DNA from 4 places in the Shewanella eurypsychrophilus genome. Region 3 is predicted to be linked to each of the others. Evidence: predicted binding sites of a transcription regulator. Region 3 holds the regulator's gene; each other region holds the start of a gene.

Region 1 (4,537 bases), 2.0 Mb from region 3:
AAACACCTTGATAACGAAACGCCTACACAACTAACTAAACCCTCCATATTTTTACATCTTCACACATATAAACCGTACTCCGCTTGGTTTAATATCTGTCCAAGTTTAACTGAGCAACCTATTGAGAAATGAACTATAAAATTGTAATCCCTGCGCGTATGGACTCAACTCGCTTACCGGGTAAACCCCTTAAGTTAATTGCCGGTAAGCCTATGATCTGGCATGTCTATCAACGAGCTCTAGAAACAGGGGTGGGCAGGGACAATATTATCATTGCAACTGACAACAAAACGATATTCAACATTGCCAGTGAGTTCGGTGCTCAAGCAGTAATGACATCGGTTCATCACTCTAGCGGAACCGACCGCTGTACTGAAGTTGCGGAGATCTTAGCTTGGAACGAAAAGCAGATAGTAGTGAACTTGCAAGGGGATGAACCACTGGTTCCTGCACAGCATATCGAGCTAGTTGCCTCTACACTATTTAACTCCACTTTGGCGGGAATGGCGACACTTGGCTGCCCAATAAAAAATCAAACTGAGTTGGATGATCCAAACTGTGTAAAGTTGCTTTCTGATCATAGTGATAAAGCGATAATCTTCACTCGCTCACCCATGTCATCCCACTCAACAGCACATAAACTCGACCAGCAAGCGAGTAACGATGAGTTTACTACACCCTGGAAGAGACATATCGGCATGTACGCTTACCATGTAGGGACATTGAAAAACTTAAAGTTGCTACCTAGCACTCATATTGAGCAGTTAGAGCGCCTTGAGCAACTAAAAGCCCTCTGGCATGGTATCCATATTCAGGTGGCAAATATTCAACAAGCCCCGGGTCATGGCGTGGATACTCCCGAGGATCTCAATAGAGTAAGAGCAGTCTTAGAGATGGCTGTTTAGAAGCAGCGATGTAAAATAGCAGGAAGCGATTCCTGCTATTTTAGTTATTTTAGTTATTTGAGCTAAGAGCTGGATCCTGAAACAAGTTCAGGATGACAGCTCAAACTTACCGCTTTCTAAACTCAGACTTGAACTCGAGACTCGTCACATCTCAGTCCTAGCCTGACCTTATCACTTACAGCTTTCTCAGCCCTAGCTTGACCTTATCACTTACAACTTTCTCAGCCCTGTCTTGAGCTTATGGCTGCTTTACCCCAACCTTCTTCTGAGCACCTTTGTCGCTTGTACTAGATTCTTAAGGGCTGGCTCTACTTCATCCCATGTACGTGTCTTCAATCCACAATCTGGGTTTACCCATAACTGGCGTACGGCAATTTTATCGGCTGCTTTTTCGATTAGCTCTACAATTTCATCAACTGTTGGTGTGTTAGGCGAGTGAATATCGTAAACACCTGGACCAATTTCATTCGGGTATTCGAAGTCTTCAAAGGCTGACAGTAACTCCATGCGTGAGCGTGAGGTCTCAATGGTGATCACATCGGCGTCCATAGCCGCTATCGCTGCGATAGTTTCATTGAACTCGCTGTAACACATATGAGTATGGATCTGCGTCTCATCGGTGACACCTGCGGCGCTAAGCTTAAAAGCGTCCACCGCCCACTTGAGGTAAGCATCCCAATCACTCTTTTTCAAAGGCAGACCTTCACGGAAAGCTGGCTCATCGATTTGAATGATACCGATACCTGCATTTTGCAAATCGACGACTTCATCACGAATGGCCAAACCGATTTGAGTCGCTATCTGCTCACGGCTAATATCTTCACGAGCAAATGACCAATGCAGAATAGTTACCGGACCCGTTAGCATGCCCTTAACTGGCTTATCGGTTAGGCTCTGTGCATACTCAGCCCACTCAACAGTCATAGGCGTTGGACGTGATACATCTCCATAAATCAGTGGCGGTTTAACACAACGAGAGCCGTAACTCTGAACCCAGCCGAACTGAGTGAATGCGAAACCTTGTAACTGCTCACCGAAATACTCGACCATGTCGTTACGCTCAGCTTCACCATGAACCAGTACATCTATCCCTAGTTTAAGCTGACGCTCAACAGTGTCTCTAGTCACCTGACGTAGTTGATCATTGTAAAAGTCTTCGCTGATCTCACCTTTACGCCAGCGACTACGCAAGCCTCGAATAGCGGGAGTCTGCGGGAATGAGCCTATGGTTGTTGTTGGTAATAAAGGCAGTTGGTATTTTTGCTGCTGAACGCTCTGACGATTAACGAACTGAGTATCACGTTCATAGTCATCACTGTTAAGCGCGACAACACGGTCAATAACTTGCTTGTCTGCCGATGCTTCACGGGCATCACGCCTTGCAACACACGTTGCCACAATCGCATCAATTTCGGCTTTATCACTGCTGCTTTTTGGCGTGCTAAGCAGCGCTTTTAACTGAGTCAGCTCGGTAAGTTTCTGCTTAGCGAATGAAAGCTGTTGTTTAAGGGCTGGAGCCAGCTCAGTTTCAACATCGAGATCCACTGGGCTATGAAGCAATGAACAAGAAGGTGCTATCCAGACTCGTCCCTGAAGATCGTTGACTACAGAGCCGATACGCTCGGCAATCAAGTCAATATCTGCAGCCCAAACATTACGGCCATTGATAACGCCTAAAGAGAGTACCTGCTCAGGCTGCAGGTTTGCTGCAAATTCGCTAAGTTGCTCAGGAGCAGTAACCAAATCTAAGTGCAGACCAGCAACAGGCAGAGAAGAAACTAAGGCTTGATGATGAGCAATAGTGCCGTAGTAGCTCGCAAGTAAGACGTTTACTGGCGCATCTTTAAGTGCTTCATAGGTCGATGTTATAGCAGCTTGCCAATCGGCTTCTAGCTCAAGGGCTAGAATAGGCTCTTCGAGTTGCACCCACTCCACACCTTGCTCACTGAAACGGGCCAAGAGTTCTGCATAGGTCTTAATGAGCTTAGGCAGTAGTGAAAGTTTATCGAAATCGCTACCAACCGCTTTGGATAAAAACAGGTAAGACACCGGGCCTAACAGTACAGGTTTGGCGGCATAGCCTAATGCTTTTGCTTCTTCAACCTCTTCAAAAAACTGCTCATAGGCCAGGCTAAACTCCTGATCTACAGTCAGCTCTGGCACTATGTAGTGATAGTTAGTATTGAAATACTTGGTCATTTCACCGGCGGGGGCATCCTTACCCGATGGCGCACGGCCTCGAGCGACTCGAAACAAGGTATCTAAGTCGACCTTGTTAGCGTCAATGCCTTCATTGCGGTGACGCAATGGAATCGCGTTTAACGTCGCGCTTAATGTCAAAACCTGATCATAGAAAGCGAAATCACCAACAGGTAACAAAGAAACACCAGCCTGTGCCTGCCACTCCCAGTGAGTGCGACGCAACTCTTTAGCCACCAGCTTAAGCTCAGCCTGACTGATCTCGCCACGCCAGTATTTCTCCTGAGCAAATTTAAGCTCGCGCTGGCGACCGATTCTTGGAAAACCTAAGTTCGCTATCTGTATCGCTTTCGAAGTTTGCATATTGTATACCTTTTTGCTTTAATATGAGCAGAATTCAGAGTAAACGCGTAAAAGTGTTATCTGCAATCTTGGTGATTTAACATCTATCGATGCAAACACAAATGGGCGTCTGGACGTCTAGAAGTTTATTGTGATAGGCTATCTTCTGACAAACGAATTGATTTCAAGCGCAACATGAGCAAAATTCATGTTATGACAAAGTGGGTATATTATGATTGAGCTTAGACACTTACGAACACTAGTAGCCTTAAAGGAGACGGGAAGTCTTGCTGGTGCAGCCAAAAAACGCTTCGTCACTCAGTCAGCACTTTCTCATCAGATTAAAGAGTTAGAGACCCGAATTAACTCATCAATTTTTATCAGAAAGAGTAAACCTCTCTCTTTTACCCAAGAAGGTGCCAGACTGCTTAATCTGGCAGAAGAGATACTGCCCAAGGTGGTCGAAACAGAATATGACCTTAAGCAAGGCCTTAATGACGAGCTCAATCGGTTAGGCGTTGGTATCGAGTGTCATAGTTGCTTTCGTTGGCTAATGCCGGTTATGGAGCAATTCAGAGACGCTCACCCAGGCGTAAATTTAGACCTGTCCAGTCGTCACCTGTTTGACTCACTCAACGCCTTGGAAGTGGGTGAATTGGATGTGGTGCTGACTTCAGACCCGGTACCGGGGCAGTCTATCGCCTATCAACATCTTTTTGATTTTGAGGTTAAGCTGGTTGTCGCCAATGATCACCCGTTAGCGCAACAGGAATATGTCACCCCTAAGCAGCTTGAGAGACAGTCAATTATCAGCTATCCAGTACCCTTACAACGTTTGGATCTCTATCGTCACTTTCTTGAACCTGCCGGAGTTGAAGCGGGCGAACAGATCAGCTGTGATCTCACCATGATGCTTCTACAGCGTATCGCTTGCAAAGATGGTGTCGCCGCCCTGCCAACCTGGTCAATCAGCGAATCTTATGGCCTAAATTTAACGTCAGTAAAACTTGGCCCTGAAGGCTTAAAGCGACCACTGTTTGGTGCATACCGAAGGGATAGTTCTAGCGCAAGAATGGCACAACAATGGTTAA
Region 2 (4,537 bases), 1.1 Mb from region 3:
TTTTCTGAAGGTTACTGTGATTGACCTTAATTGACTCATACAGAGGATCGTCAGCCGACAAAATACGTTCGCTGGTAGCTTCAGGAACAGAGACACCTAGCCAATTGATAAATTCTAAGGTTTTAACACTACCGCAAGGTGAGAATGTCAAAATTATCCGATTTGGCTTGATATTATTTAGCTCACATTCCTGAGCGTAGCTGGTTAACATATCGATAGTTGCTTGGGCGTTATACACTGCCTGTGTGATGTAGTACTCACAGCCATGGGTCGACTTACCTAACAGGCGAATATGTTCATTCTTTTTCGTTAAATGGCGTTCAGCAATTGCTACTCCACCTAGGTAGAACTCTTGAGAGTGTGCAGCTAACAGACGATAAGCGTCATTGAGAGGCAATGAACTTGCAACCTGAGTCGATGGCGAGCCCACTAATACTAAATCTCTTACACTGTTTTGATACCAAGCACGTGATAACCACTCATTAAAGCCCTGTTCATCAAGACCGGCAACGCTCTTATAGGCGATAACAGGCTTACCAGACTTTTGATTGAGCAGTTGCGCGTAGGTGCCAGAGTCATGGGTGGCTTTAAACGGAAAAGGCCTTGGCGTGTCAATGCGACTGGTTTCGTCCTGAATATCGTAAATGATCAAACCATCAAAACTAATCTCATCAAGGCGAGCCAATAGCTTATCTGCGATAGTACTGACTGATTCAAAATCTGTATCGATTTTAGGTGGGGTCGTACCAATAAAATAGATCCCACGGTGATGATCGGATGAGCGCTGCTTTAATGACTTCTTCATATTTTAGCCGTCTAGATGGATACTAGGTTCATTGTGACTTAAATAGAGGCTATTGTTAAGGCTGAATAAAGATTTATCAAGCCACCCAGTATAAATTGAAGACTATTTCGCCGCATACCGAACCTAACATTAGGAGCTTTCAATGGCCTGTAAGGTAATGATTTATTTTGAATTATAAATATAAAAATATGATATTTATGCAACTAGGATAAGTGGACACCCATAAAATTTAGACATTTCTACTTTGAACAAAGGTGTTGGTTCTTATTGCTGAGATTGAGTAATCCATTCTATGAACAAAGGGGTCGAAGCGAATAAGGTCAAATATTCTTGTAAATCACCAAGTGTAGATACGGCTGCGAGCTTCCAAAACATGGCCGTTCTATGACATCCAGTCACCACGGCATTTGTGAATCCATTCACATCAGAGGCTGCCGCAGAGCCCACAGGGCCAATTTTGTTCCATACAAAATTTGGCATTCTCTCCCTGACCCATAGGGATATGGGAAATGTCTTTAAAGCGTCTGGAACGCTTAAGACCATGGCGGTCAGAAGTGCTTGCAGCGTCTCGCAGAGACTTCTCAAAGTAAAGAGTGCACATTCCTCGCCGGACAGGCGATAGATAACCATGAAGGGTCGACCTTCAAGCCCATTTCCAAATATAAAACCAGCCAAATGAAGCAAGAGAAAATGTAACTAGCCTTCATTCGAAGGCTAATAAAAGCCAATTAATCCGCTGCCCCATCAGGTATTAGACGAAACACCCCTCGGCCATCTATACCGATATAGACATAACCATCATGTCCCTGAAAAATGCTCCTGACACGCCCTAGGTTTTCCATCACGTCCTCTTGTTTACTTACCTGATTGCCATCTAAATGCACGACAATCAACTTTGCAAACTTAAGTGAACCGATCAGCAGGTTTCCGTTGAGTTCAGGGTAACGCTCACTGGTGACAAAGGTCATGCCCGATGGTGCGATTGAGGGCACCCAGTAAGTGATGGGCTGCTCCATGCCCTCTTTCTTAGTGAGATCGGTGAACGAGCTGCCGCTGTAATTGACGCCATAACTGATGACAGGCCAGCCGTAGTTTTTACCTTTTTGGATAATATTGAGCTCATCGCCACCTTTAGGGCCATGTTCATGAGCCCAAATAGCTTGTGTATGTGGATTGAGTGCTAACCCTTGTGAGTTGCGGTGGCCATAACTGTAGATGGCCGTTTTGGCGTTTTTAGCATCGACAAATGGATTGTCTTTAGGGACACGGCCATCATCGTGTAAACGGTATATTTTTCCCGAGTCACGGCTAATATCTTGTGGGTTAACATCACGCATGCCTCTATCTCCAATAGAGAAATACAGATAACCTTGCCTATCGAACGCGATGCGACTGCCAAAGTGTACGGCGCCGCTTTCATATTTATCGGCCGTGTACAAAGGCTCAATATTGATCAGCTCGTAGCCTGAGTCAGAGTCCGAGCCAGTCTGTTGTAACTTAGCTCGGATAAGCGCGGTATTGAGCTTGTCCTCTGTGCCGGCGCTGTAACTGATATAGATCCAGCCATTTTCTTGATAGTTTGGGTGCAGTACCACATCGAGTAAGCCACCTTGCCGTTTAACCACAATGTTAGGTAAACCTGTCACCTTGACGGCCTCACCTTTAGTGGGCTGCAGATACAGATCCCCTTGCCTATCGGTCACCAGTAGATCGCGATTAGGAAGCTGAGTGATTCCCCATGGAATGGCAATATCTGTATTAATGGCTTCAAGCTCATAGGAGCTCGCATAGGCCGAAACGCTCAAAGCCATGCTTATGAAGCCTAAACCTGATAAACCTAGGCCAGTTAAAACAGTCAGTAGTGCTTTTTTCATGACTCGATCACCTCAATTATAAAGTTGCTGCTAGCGTAAACATAAATTGTTGTTCTGGCCCCGGCTCGTAATAACGGCCGCCGTAGGCATTAATTCTTATGTTGTCGTCGTAGTATTGGTTAAATAGATTGTAAACAATGAATGACAGCTTAAAACTGACATCCTCAAACTCCATGATTTTGCTCGCACCGATATTGGTTAACCAATAACTGGTGGCCGATTGTGAATTAGCATTATCGACATATCTCTCACCAACATAGAGTAGATCGGCGTTAACGGACAGCCCAGAGCCTGATTGATAACTTAGGCCGCTAGAGGCTTTGTGCTTGGGCACCCCAGGTTGTTGCTTGTCACTGAAATCACCTTGAGGAGTCGAAAAATCCTTAAAAGTAAAGTCAGAGTAGCTGTATTGATTGCGCAGTGAGAAGGTATCTGTCAGTTGATGCACAGTGCTAAGCTCAACGCCTTGACGGACTAAATGGCCGGCATTTTGAAAAAATGTGGTCTCATTATCAGGGTCATCATTATAAAAAGGGGTCAGTGCGTCGGTCACATCAATATAAAACACAGCAATATCGTATATCTGCTCCTCACTAAACTGTCCTCGATAGCCTATCTCATAATTATTGGCTTTTTCTGGCGCTAAATTAGGGTTAAATCCCCCGGCAACTTGAGCCAGGGCCGTATTGGGGTTTGCCAGCTCTGTGGTGGTCGGCAGTTGAAAAGATTGACTAAAACTGGCATATATCACATCACCGAACGCCAGCTGATAGCTAGTTCCTAAGTTAACACTGGTGTTGTTCCAGCTCTTATCGCCTGACTGGTTATTATCACCAAGAAACTCATCCATCACTTCAACGCGATCATGTTCATAGCGAACACCAGCATTAAATAACCAGTGAGTGGTGAGGTTAGTCGTTAGCTGAGTATAAAGCGCGGATGATTCAATAAACTCTTGCTGAGCAAGCGTGAGTTCCCCTCGCTCTCCGCCCGGATGATTATCATACCTCTGCCTAAAATCATCTTGCTGCTGAACGTTGGCGCCTACAATCAACTGCATGTCGTCAAACAGCAGAGGCAAGCTGGTCGCGTATTGTAAATTAGCACCGAAAAACTTACGCGCTAACTCAACTTGGCCGCCGTGCTCGAAGGGCAATCGGTTACTGAAGTCTTTGTCATAGTGATACAGCTGCAGATTGACACTATTATTTTCATCAACTTGATACTGGCTAGACAGGGTATTTTTAACTTGCTGAACCTGCTCACCCGCCTGATATTCGACATTTTTATCTCTGGCTGACTCAGGGTTAAGTTGAGATTGCGCTTGAGTCAGCCCACCGGGATCTTGTGCTTGAGGGCTGTCTAACCACTGACTATTGAAGCGCAGCAACCACTGAGGGCTAACTTGCCAATCGGCGTGACCGTTGAGCATAGTGGTTTCAAACTGACTATGGTCTCGATAACCCTCTTTCTTGGTATGTTTTGCCGAGACACCAATATTAACGTTATCAAGATTTTTATTGGCATAGAGGTAAGCTTGATGAGTATCAAAGCTGCCTTGACTGAGTTTTAACTTAAGCTCGTCGCTGTCGCTCTGCTGGGTTCTGATATTTATAACGCCACCTGAGCTATTACCATAGAGCGCTGAATTAGGGCCTTTTAGTACTTCTATTGAGGCTAAATTGTGTAATTCGAGTCCATCAATCTGACTCTGACCATCCGGCAATGTATGCGGAATATCATCGACTAATATCTGAATGCCCCGAATGCCAAAACTCGACTGAGCCCCGAAACCTCTAATGGATATACGCTCATCTTGGGAGAAGTTTTGTCCCCCCTGAATGAATACCCCTGGTGA
Region 3 (4,537 bases):
GATGCCTGTACGCGTTCGCGGGATTCATCGAGCCTGATTTGAGGAACGGCACCTTCATCGGCAATCAATAAGCTTCTTGCATCAATATCCGACGCCGCAACACCAGACTCTCTCAATAAGGCCGCGAGTAAACGCGCAGACCAACGCTCGCCGAAGCTCACCACTTCACTGCGTTTATATTCATTAAGAATATCTAATGAGAACAAACTAATTAATTGATATTTATCAATAGATAAGCGTTCCCTTAAGCTTCTTGCTTGCTCATTAGAGAGCAACTGTTCGATCAGATTCTGTTGAAAGCTAATCAGCACTTGTAGCTCTTCTTGCCACAACTGCTTAGTGTCTTTGAGTTCTAGTAGCTTATAAAGAAAATTAGTGCTCTTACCCGCAGCCGATACAACGACGAGATCATCGCTATTGCCGTGAGTGAGAAGGATATGAGCAACACGGCGGTAGCAATCTGCATCCGCTAAGCTAGAACCACCAAATTTATGCAAATGACAACGCGCCATCTTTAACTCCTATCTACCGAAATTAACAACTTGCCGCTGCGGCAAGTCCAGCTTCAATATCGGCAACTAAATCGTCGGCATCTTCGATACCCACTGAAAGACGGATTAGGGTCTCTTTAACCCCAGCTTCTGCTCGAGCCTCTGGCTCCATAGCTCTGTGAGTCATTGTCGCAGGAACCGCGACTAAACTCTCTACCCCACCTAAACTTTCTGCGACAGAAAACACAGATAATTTGTCAAGAAATGCTACCAGCTCATCTTCTCCACCTTTAAGCTCGAAGCTGATCATGGCACCGAAGCCTCTTTGCTGCTTAGCGGCAATCTCATGGCCAGGGTGATCGGCAAGACCTGGATAATACACCTTATCGACCGCATTGCTGTTAGTTAACACAGCTAAAACACGCTGAGCATTGGCTTGATGCTCACGAATACGCACCGCTAAGGTGCGAATACCGCGAAGGGTCAGATAGCTATCAAACGCCGACCCCGTCAGCCCTAAGGTATTTGACCACCAGTGAAGCAACTCGCCGAGTTCTGCATCTTTGGCTACTACGGCGCCACCAACCACATCGCTGTGACCATTGATGTATTTAGTGGTGGAGTGAATAACAATATCGGCGCCCAGTAGCAAGGGCTGCTGCAGAATAGGTGACAGGAAGGTATTATCTACCACAACTAACGCATCGACGGCCTTACAGGCTTTAGCGATCTCTTCGATATCAACCACTCTTAGCAGAGGGTTAGAGGGCGTTTCCAGCCAGACCATCTTAGGTTTTTGCGCTATCGCAGCATTAAGCGCTTTATTGTCAGTCTGATCGACAACGGCTAGCTTAAAGGCCCCTTTTTTGGCTAAGTTGGTAAACAGACGGTAGCTACCACCATAACAATCATGGGGTACCACGAGCAGATCATCAGGGCCAAGCAAGCTGGTCACCAATGTGATTGCTGCCATACCTGTGCAAGTCACAACCCCTGTCGCCCCTTTTTCGAGTCCGGCAATCGCATCACCTAAAATCGAACGGGTAGGATTACCTGAGCGGCTGTAATCAAAGTCTCTGGGATTCTTATGCCCATCGAAGGAGTAGTTAGTAGATAAATAGATAGGGGGCACCACGGCACCATGTTGGGTATCGGACTCAATCCCTTGGCGCACTGCAATTGTGGCTAACTTACGTTCGGTCATCTACTACTCCTAAACTATTTACTGAACACCATACTGACCACAAAAAGTGGAAAGAGATGTCTGGACGTCTAAATGTACCTAAGCGAAAGGCCAGCGTCAACCAGTTATAGCCGTTTAGACGTCCAAACTTGTAGAAATCTATTTGCAATTGTCATAAATAAGAGGCAATAATTTGACTGCACAATTTAAAGGGTTAAAATCTGCCCCGAATTTTGAATTTACAGGTGAGTCAATGACTGAGTGGAATGGCGATTACATCAGCCCATATGCTGAACACGGCAAGAAGAATGAACAAGTAAAGAAAATTACTGTGTCTATTCCCTTGAAGGTACTTAAGGTTCTTACCGACGAACGCACCCGCCGTCAGGTCAATAACCTGCGTCACGCCACTAACAGCGAGCTGTTATGTGAGGCATTTTTGCATGCTTACACAGGCCAACCTCTGCCTAACGATGATGATCTATCTAAAGATAAACCAGATACCATTCCAGCCGAAGTGAAGCGCTTGATGGATCAGATGGGTATCGAATGGGAAGATGTAGAGTAACCCTACTCACTTAACGCTTTACCAGTCATATACTAAGGATCGCCATGCGATCCTTAGTTGTTTTAGCAAGACATCGCCCAATATTGAGAGAAATCGCCGTGTTTGCAATGATAGATCCGACGACACTAGCGCTAGCCTCCCTTATCATCTTCTGCGGCGCGTTGACACAGAGCCTTATCGGTTTCGGTTTAGCCATCGTCGCCTCTCCCCTACTGTATATTGTCGATCCTGAATTGGTGCCTGCCCCCGTTATCATGATGGGTTTCTCTATCTCCTTGTTGACCCTATTTCGAGAGCGAGGCGCCCTTGAGTTTAATGGCTTGCAATATGCGTTACTTGGGCGAATACCTGGAGGGTTTATCGGTGCAGGGTTATTGATATATGCACCACAAGCCATTCTTGGGCTGGCTATATCGGGTATTGTTGCCACGGCAGTCATATTGAGTTTGCTGAAGCTCAACATAGCCGTGAATCGTAAGAGCCTATTTGGCGCAGGCATAATATCTGGTGTATTTGGCAATATCGCCGCTATCGGTGGCCCACCACTGGCAATTCTCCTTTCAGGAAAAGATGCCCGTCAGTTTAGAGCCGCCTTATCGGCTTTCTTTATCTTCAGCTCCATGATAGCTCTAGCTATTCTGGCAATCACTGGCTTACTGAGTATTAAGCACCTCTGGCTATCGCTAATGCTGCTACCCTCTGTAATTTTAGGTTACTTAGTAGCAGGAAGACTGGTTGGACGAATTGATAAAGATAGGACTCGCAAAGCAACACTCATATTATGTTCAATCTGTGCGACGGTATTGGCGGCAAAGTCGATAATGGAATTAGGCTAAGAGAAGGTACGAGTTCGGGCTTCGCCCTACGAGGACGCAGCAAAGCTGCTGCGAGGACGTGACTTCGTCACTGCGAGGACGGCCTGTGGCCTTCGAGTGCGGGCTTCGCCCTGCGAGGACGCAGCAAAGCTGCTGCGAGAAAAGACAGGCCAAAGGCTGCTACTCTTTGCTCGCAGCCAACTTGTTGGCGAACTCGAAGGGAACTTGTTCCCGCTCTCGAAGTGAGTTTACGAACTCATAGCGAAGCGGCCTCGCAGCGACGCAGTCGCGCCCTCGAAACTGCTCTTAAAAATGATATGACGTTTGTAAAACCCCGCCGATGGCATCGTCGCTACCTAGCATGCCAGTTAAGTCGAGATAAAATACTCGCCCGAATTCAAAGCCAGTGCCTAATGAGTAGATGTTAGCGGTATTATCTTTCATGTCATGGCGGTAACCTAGACGCAGTGCAAACCAATCTGTCGCCTTCAACTCTCCTCCTACACGCCAATACTGAGTACCACTAAACTCTTTAAAGCGTTTATGATCATTAAGATCTATATCCGAAGTTAGCGTAAGACTATCCCAGTCATAAGCCACACCAGCAGTAAAAAGAGGCTCAACTTGGTAGGTATATTTTCGGCCCTGGCTCTCTATGGTTTCAACATTTTGCTTGATAAGGTTGCGTCCAGACAAACCGACCGTTAAGCCAGATAGCGGCTCCATCGCAATGCCCACATCGACATTAAATGTCGTATCGTCATTGCGATACTGCGAGTCATCGAAATCACTAGAATCAAAGTTATTGGCACTCACCACGTAGTTATAAGTATCTATGCGTTGAAACTTAGGCGATACACCGATAGCAATAGGCATATTGACGATAGATAGTGGAAAACTTAACGCCACACCAAGATCCGACACCCCACCGGCAACCACAGCTCCTTGTGAATCTAAATCAGCGAGTACGGGTGGATTATTGGGATCTAATGCATTAAGACTATCGATATCAGACTCAGCGATTGCAGCGACTCCAATGGCATCAATATAGCTTTTATAAAACACTGCCATCGGCATTCTATGAGTAGGCAGCACGATTGAAAAGCCCAGGCCAGCACTGACATAGGCATTGTTATCTTTTAAGGATCCCAGATCGTTAACGAGATCATCTCTATGGAGATCGACTGCTACAGCATCACTCGCATTAATCGCAGCATCTAAAGCATCATAGGAGTCTTGCAGTGAATCAAACTTATCGATCATCTGATCGCTATCGGCGCCATCGGCACCTACAACGGGGAGTAACATGGCAAAATTATTGAACTTAGGCGCTTGGAGAGCAAGTAGAGCTGGATTGATAAATGCTGCACCTTCACGATTTGAAGAGGCCACACCAGCACCGCCCATAGCATCGCTTCGAGCCTCATAATATTGCTGACCCGCGATAGCCGTCAACGAAATGAGTATCGAAGAAAGTAAG
Region 4 (4,537 bases), 150 kb from region 3:
ATAAAAAAAGGCACACAGATATTTTTACTGTACGCCTTCTATTTACGCTGTTCGAAACTCGAAACTCGAAACTCGAAACTGGAAACTGGAAACTGGAACTTATAGCTTAGTCTTCATCTTCAAGCGAATAAGGTAACGGTTTAATCGTTAGTAATGAAGCTTCATCTCCTGCAATCCTAAGCTTGGCTGTATTTTCTGTGTCGTTAGGTAGTACGGCCGTGAGTAAGACTTGTTCGCCGGATTGAACGACCTCTATGATAGTGCCTGTGCGCTTGAAGCCATCTTCGAGGGCCAATTCTAGCTTAGTCTCAAGTGTAATTGTTTCTGAGCTGCTGCCTGACAATATGTATAGAGCGCGCTTGTTACCACCACGATACTTCATGCGGGCGATAGTTTCCTGACCCATGTAACAGCCTTTATTAAAGCTGATGCCATTGACAGCCTGTAGGTTACACATCTGAGGTACAAATGAACCTTGTTGTGGCGCTGCGATATTTGGATAACCAGAATTGATTTCTAAAGCCTGCCAAGCCGATGCATCGAAGATATCTTGGTTAACAGAGGTTAAGAAAGATTGAGCGGTTTCCTTGTCCATTACGATAATGAAGCGAGCGCCATCTTTAAGCAATACGCCACCTGGAATGTCGGTGACCTCCTGCTCGATACTGTTATTAACGCCTATAGTGAAATGATCGTTCACCCAAGTCTGCGCCTGCTCACCTGCAACGCCTAACACTAGATAGTCATCGGTGACGTTAGCCAGTTCGGCTTTAGAGAACACAGCATATTTAGCCAAATGTGGCAGGTCTACTGCTAAGGTATCAGCTGGCATCATCATCATTAGTGCATCGTCGATGGTAAAGGCTCTGAAGCTGGCGAGCATTTTTCCTTTAGGGTCACAGTGTGCACCCCAGCGCCATATATGCTTTTCCAAGGAGGTGATATCGGTTGTGACTTGGCCATGAATGAAGCTACGGCCTTGTTCACCCGTTACGCTCATAAGACCCATATGAGATAAATTAGAGAAAATTAGTGATGGAATTGGGTCATTCAAGTTCCAATTGGGCTGAGAAACGGAAAGCGTCATATCATGTTCCTAGGAAATAAACGGGCTGGAAAGAGCTGATTGTAACTCTAATTTACATAGTCGGAAATAAAGCACGCGCACAATTTTGATGTTGACGCTTTTTAGGAACTGTTTGAAATGAAATAGCCCGCATAATGAATAACATTATGCGGGCTGTTGGTTCTAGTCACAGATTACTGATTAGTGCAGTAGACGAGTTCGAATAGTGCCTTCGATGGCCTGCATCTGTACCAAAGCTTCTTCGGCTTGGTCAGAGTCCACTTCCATCACGACATAACCAATTTCAGCGGTTGTCTGTAGGCACTTGTGTTGAGCTGCGATATTAATGCTTTTTAGGAACTGCCTGAAATGAAATAGCCCGCATAATGGATAATATTATACGGGCTATTATTTTTTAGTATCAGACTGGTATTAGTGCAGGAGTCTAGTTCTGATAGTGCCTTCGATGGCCTTCATCTGTTCTAAAGCTTCTTCGGCTTGGTCTGAATCAACTTCCATGACTACATAACCAATTTCAGCGGTTGTCTGAAGATACTGGGCCGCGATATTAATGCCTTTTTCTGCAAACGCTTGGTTAATCTTGATAAGAATACCTGGTCTGTTGTGGTGGATATGCAGCAGACGCGATGCATCTTTATGCTGAGCCAGTGAAACTTCTGGGAAGTTCACAGCCGTCATGGTCGAGCCATTATCTGAGTATTTAGCCAGTTTGCCAGCCACTTCGATACCTATGTTCTCTTGAGCCTCTTGGGTGCTACCACCAACATGTGGGGTCAAGATAACATTGTCTAAGCCGCGCAGAGGGCTAAAAAACTCATCATCATTTGACTTAGGTTCAACCGGGAAAACATCGATGGCTGCGCCAGCCAGTTTTTTACTGTTAATTGCTGATGCAAGTGCATCGATATCAACGACGGTACCTCGAGAGGCATTAATTAGGATGCTGCCTGGCTTCATGTAAGAAAGCTCCACTTCACCTATCATCTCTTTGGTCTGCGGAGTTTCAGGTACGTGCAAGCTGACAACATCAGCAAGAGACATCATCTCTTCTAATGAATGAATTTGCTGGGCATTACCCAGTGGCAACTTATCTTCGATATCAAAAAATACCACTCGCATGCCTAGCGTTTCAGCCAATATGCCAAGTTGGGTACCGATATGGCCGTAACCAATTACACCGAGCGTTTTACCACGAGCTTCGAAACTACCACTGGCACTTTTTAACCATCCACCTCGGTGCGCCATGGCGTTACGTTGTGGTATTCCACGCAATAACATAATGATTTCACCAAGTACGAGTTCAGCAACGCTTCGCGTATTTGAAAATGGCGCGTTGAAAACCGGGACTCCAAGCTTTTCGGCAAAATTGAGATTAACTTGATTGGTGCCAATGCAGAAGCATCCGATAGCCACGAGCTTTTCGGCTTGGCTTAAAACGGCTTCATTTAGTTGAGTTCGTGAACGAAGGCCGACAAAATGTGCATCCTTAATCGAAGCGACTAAGGATTCTTCCCCGAGTGATGCTTTGTGGTATTCAATATTGTTATAGCCTGCACGCTTAAATACATCAACCGCAGATTGGTGGACGCCTTCCAACAGCAGGATCTTGATCTTATCCTTGTCCAGCGAATGTTTCGCCATGATTTGGGTACCTTCTTCGATTATTGGTATTATGTTAACTAAGTTGATTTTTATATATTAGACACCAGCCACATCAAAATGCTAAATCCCTGCATTTCGAGGTCGTTTGGGTATATAAGTGTTCTATTGACACCTGTCCGACCAAAGTAGCACTTTTTTTGTGCAGTGTGGAGGGCTAGATGGCTAAAGTTATTGTTCTTATACCAAAATATTAGAGTTAATACGTATATGAGGTTCCAATTTTGAATAAACAGTTCGCTTGGTTGGCTATTTTTCTATCGGTTTTACTCTGGTCGGGCATTGAGCCTAAGGACCAATTCACTTGGTTTCTTGAAGTGTTACCAGCTCTTATCGCCTTACCTGTGTTAATTCTGACTCGTCAGCGTTTCCCGCTAACGTCACTGGCTTATGCCTTGGTATTAATTCATTGCGTCATATTGATGGTTGGCGGACATTATACTTATGCTGAGGTTCCGCTATTTGATTGGATCGCAGAAATTACAGGTTCAGACAGAAATAATTACGACAAGGTGGGGCATTTTGCACAGGGCTTTGTACCGACATTATTAGCTCGGGAGATTTTTATTAGGTTAGAGGTAGTTAAGCGCGGAGCTTGGTGTAATTTCTTGTCTTTATGCTTTGCACTCGCGTTTTCTGCTTTTTATGAGTTGATAGAGTGGTGGGTTGCACTGCTAACGGGGGAGGATGCCGAGGCATTTTTAGGCACCCAAGGTTACATATGGGATACCCAATCGGATATGGGAATGGCTTTGGTGGGGGCGGTAACTTGCCTTGTTACACTTGTTAAGTATCATGATGGTCGATTGTCTAAGTTTCACTGGTAACTAGTGAATTATTTTATCTTGTGCAAGTCAGTCTGGTTTTTTATGCGTTAAGATCGCAGTCAGTCGAGATTTTAATGCTAAAAATTGATAAGGAATGGCTTTTTGTTGTAATTTACATTCAGCTAACACTTTTTTACTATGGTATTACGATTAAAACTATTCAAATATACTAAAACGGTTCAAGATAGTAATCATTCTGGTTGATAGGGAAGATCGGCGCGCCCTCTTAGTGCGCAAGTTATACTTTTCAGGGAGAGAAGTGAATGAGTAAGATAGATGAGTTGGTGTTCTTACATCAAGTCGCCGCGCCATGTCATTTGGCGATATTGGCGGAGTCGATTGGATTAAAAACACGTATTGTAAAACAGGTGTCCGAGCTTGAGCCTGAAAGAGACCATAACTGTTTTTATTTGATTGATCATGAAGGTGCAGCCCTAGACAGTAAAGGGATCCCCTTGTTGGCATCACGTTTAGTACCCCATGTTCCAGTTGCGTTATATCAAGTCGATCGTGCAAAACTGGAGCCTGAGTCGGCCTTATTATTAGGAATACGAGGCTTGCTGTATGCCGATCAGCGTATGGATCTGTTATTGACTGGCTTGAGGAAAATGGTTGCCGACGAACTATGGTATGACAGGACTTTGATCAGTAAAATGTTCCGTCAATTAGTGAGCCGTTTAGACAGCGATAGTGATTATTCTCAAGATACCGTCGCCAAACTGCAAATGCTGACAAATAGAGAGCGTACTATTATCCAACTGGTTTCCAGTGGTGCACGTAATAAAGAGATCGCTGATCGCCTTTGTATTAGTGAGCATACGGTTAAGGCGCATATCTCCTCTGTCTTTAGAAAGACTCAATCTCGTAATCGAGTTGAGCTGTTGAGATGGGCACAAACATACCAGAGTCATTTTGAGCTTTGCTCATAACAATTATTATAAGACGTTCGGTCTGAGTGATTAGC

Evidence for each region. The regulator MetJ, encoded in region 3, represses methionine synthesis genes. The targets are predictions, from matches to a motif close to TAGACGTCTAGACGTCTA.
Region 1: the regulator MetJ is predicted to act here: its motif matches at 3,578-3,595, upstream of metE (5-methyltetrahydropteroyltriglutamate--homocysteine S-methyltransferase).
Region 2: the regulator MetJ is predicted to act here: its motif matches at 810-827, upstream of FM038_RS07915 (methylenetetrahydrofolate reductase).
Region 4: the regulator MetJ is predicted to act here: its motif matches at 2,897-2,914, upstream of serA (phosphoglycerate dehydrogenase).

Annotation. Positions count from the first base shown of each region.
Region 1 is NZ_CP045503.2:4,554,338-4,558,874, forward strand. It holds gene kdsB (3-deoxy-manno-octulosonate cytidylyltransferase) at 129-905, shown strand; gene metE (5-methyltetrahydropteroyltriglutamate--homocysteine S-methyltransferase) at 1,155-3,449, opposite strand; gene FM038_RS19495 (LysR family transcriptional regulator) at 3,679-4,537, shown strand, end outside.
Region 2 is NZ_CP045503.2:1,879,193-1,883,729, reverse strand. It holds gene FM038_RS07915 (methylenetetrahydrofolate reductase) at 1-805, opposite strand, end outside; gene FM038_RS07910 (hypothetical protein) at 1,070-1,285, opposite strand; gene FM038_RS07905 (PQQ-dependent sugar dehydrogenase) at 1,534-2,679, opposite strand; gene FM038_RS07900 (TonB-dependent receptor) at 2,696-4,537, opposite strand, start outside.
Region 3 is NZ_CP045503.2:735,034-739,570, reverse strand. It holds gene FM038_RS02990 (bifunctional aspartate kinase/homoserine dehydrogenase II) at 1-512, opposite strand, end outside; gene metB (cystathionine gamma-synthase) at 535-1,695, opposite strand; gene metJ (met regulon transcriptional regulator MetJ) at 1,928-2,242, shown strand; gene FM038_RS02975 (sulfite exporter TauE/SafE family protein) at 2,341-3,078, shown strand; gene FM038_RS02970 (conjugal transfer protein TraF) at 3,364-4,537, opposite strand, start outside.
Region 4 is NZ_CP045503.2:885,222-889,758, forward strand. It holds gene ygfZ (tRNA-modifying protein YgfZ) at 107-1,087, opposite strand; partial or broken gene FM038_RS03625 (phosphoglycerate dehydrogenase) at 1,268-1,420, opposite strand; gene serA (phosphoglycerate dehydrogenase) at 1,499-2,728, opposite strand; gene FM038_RS03635 (DUF2238 domain-containing protein) at 2,971-3,573, shown strand; gene FM038_RS03640 (helix-turn-helix transcriptional regulator) at 3,837-4,502, shown strand.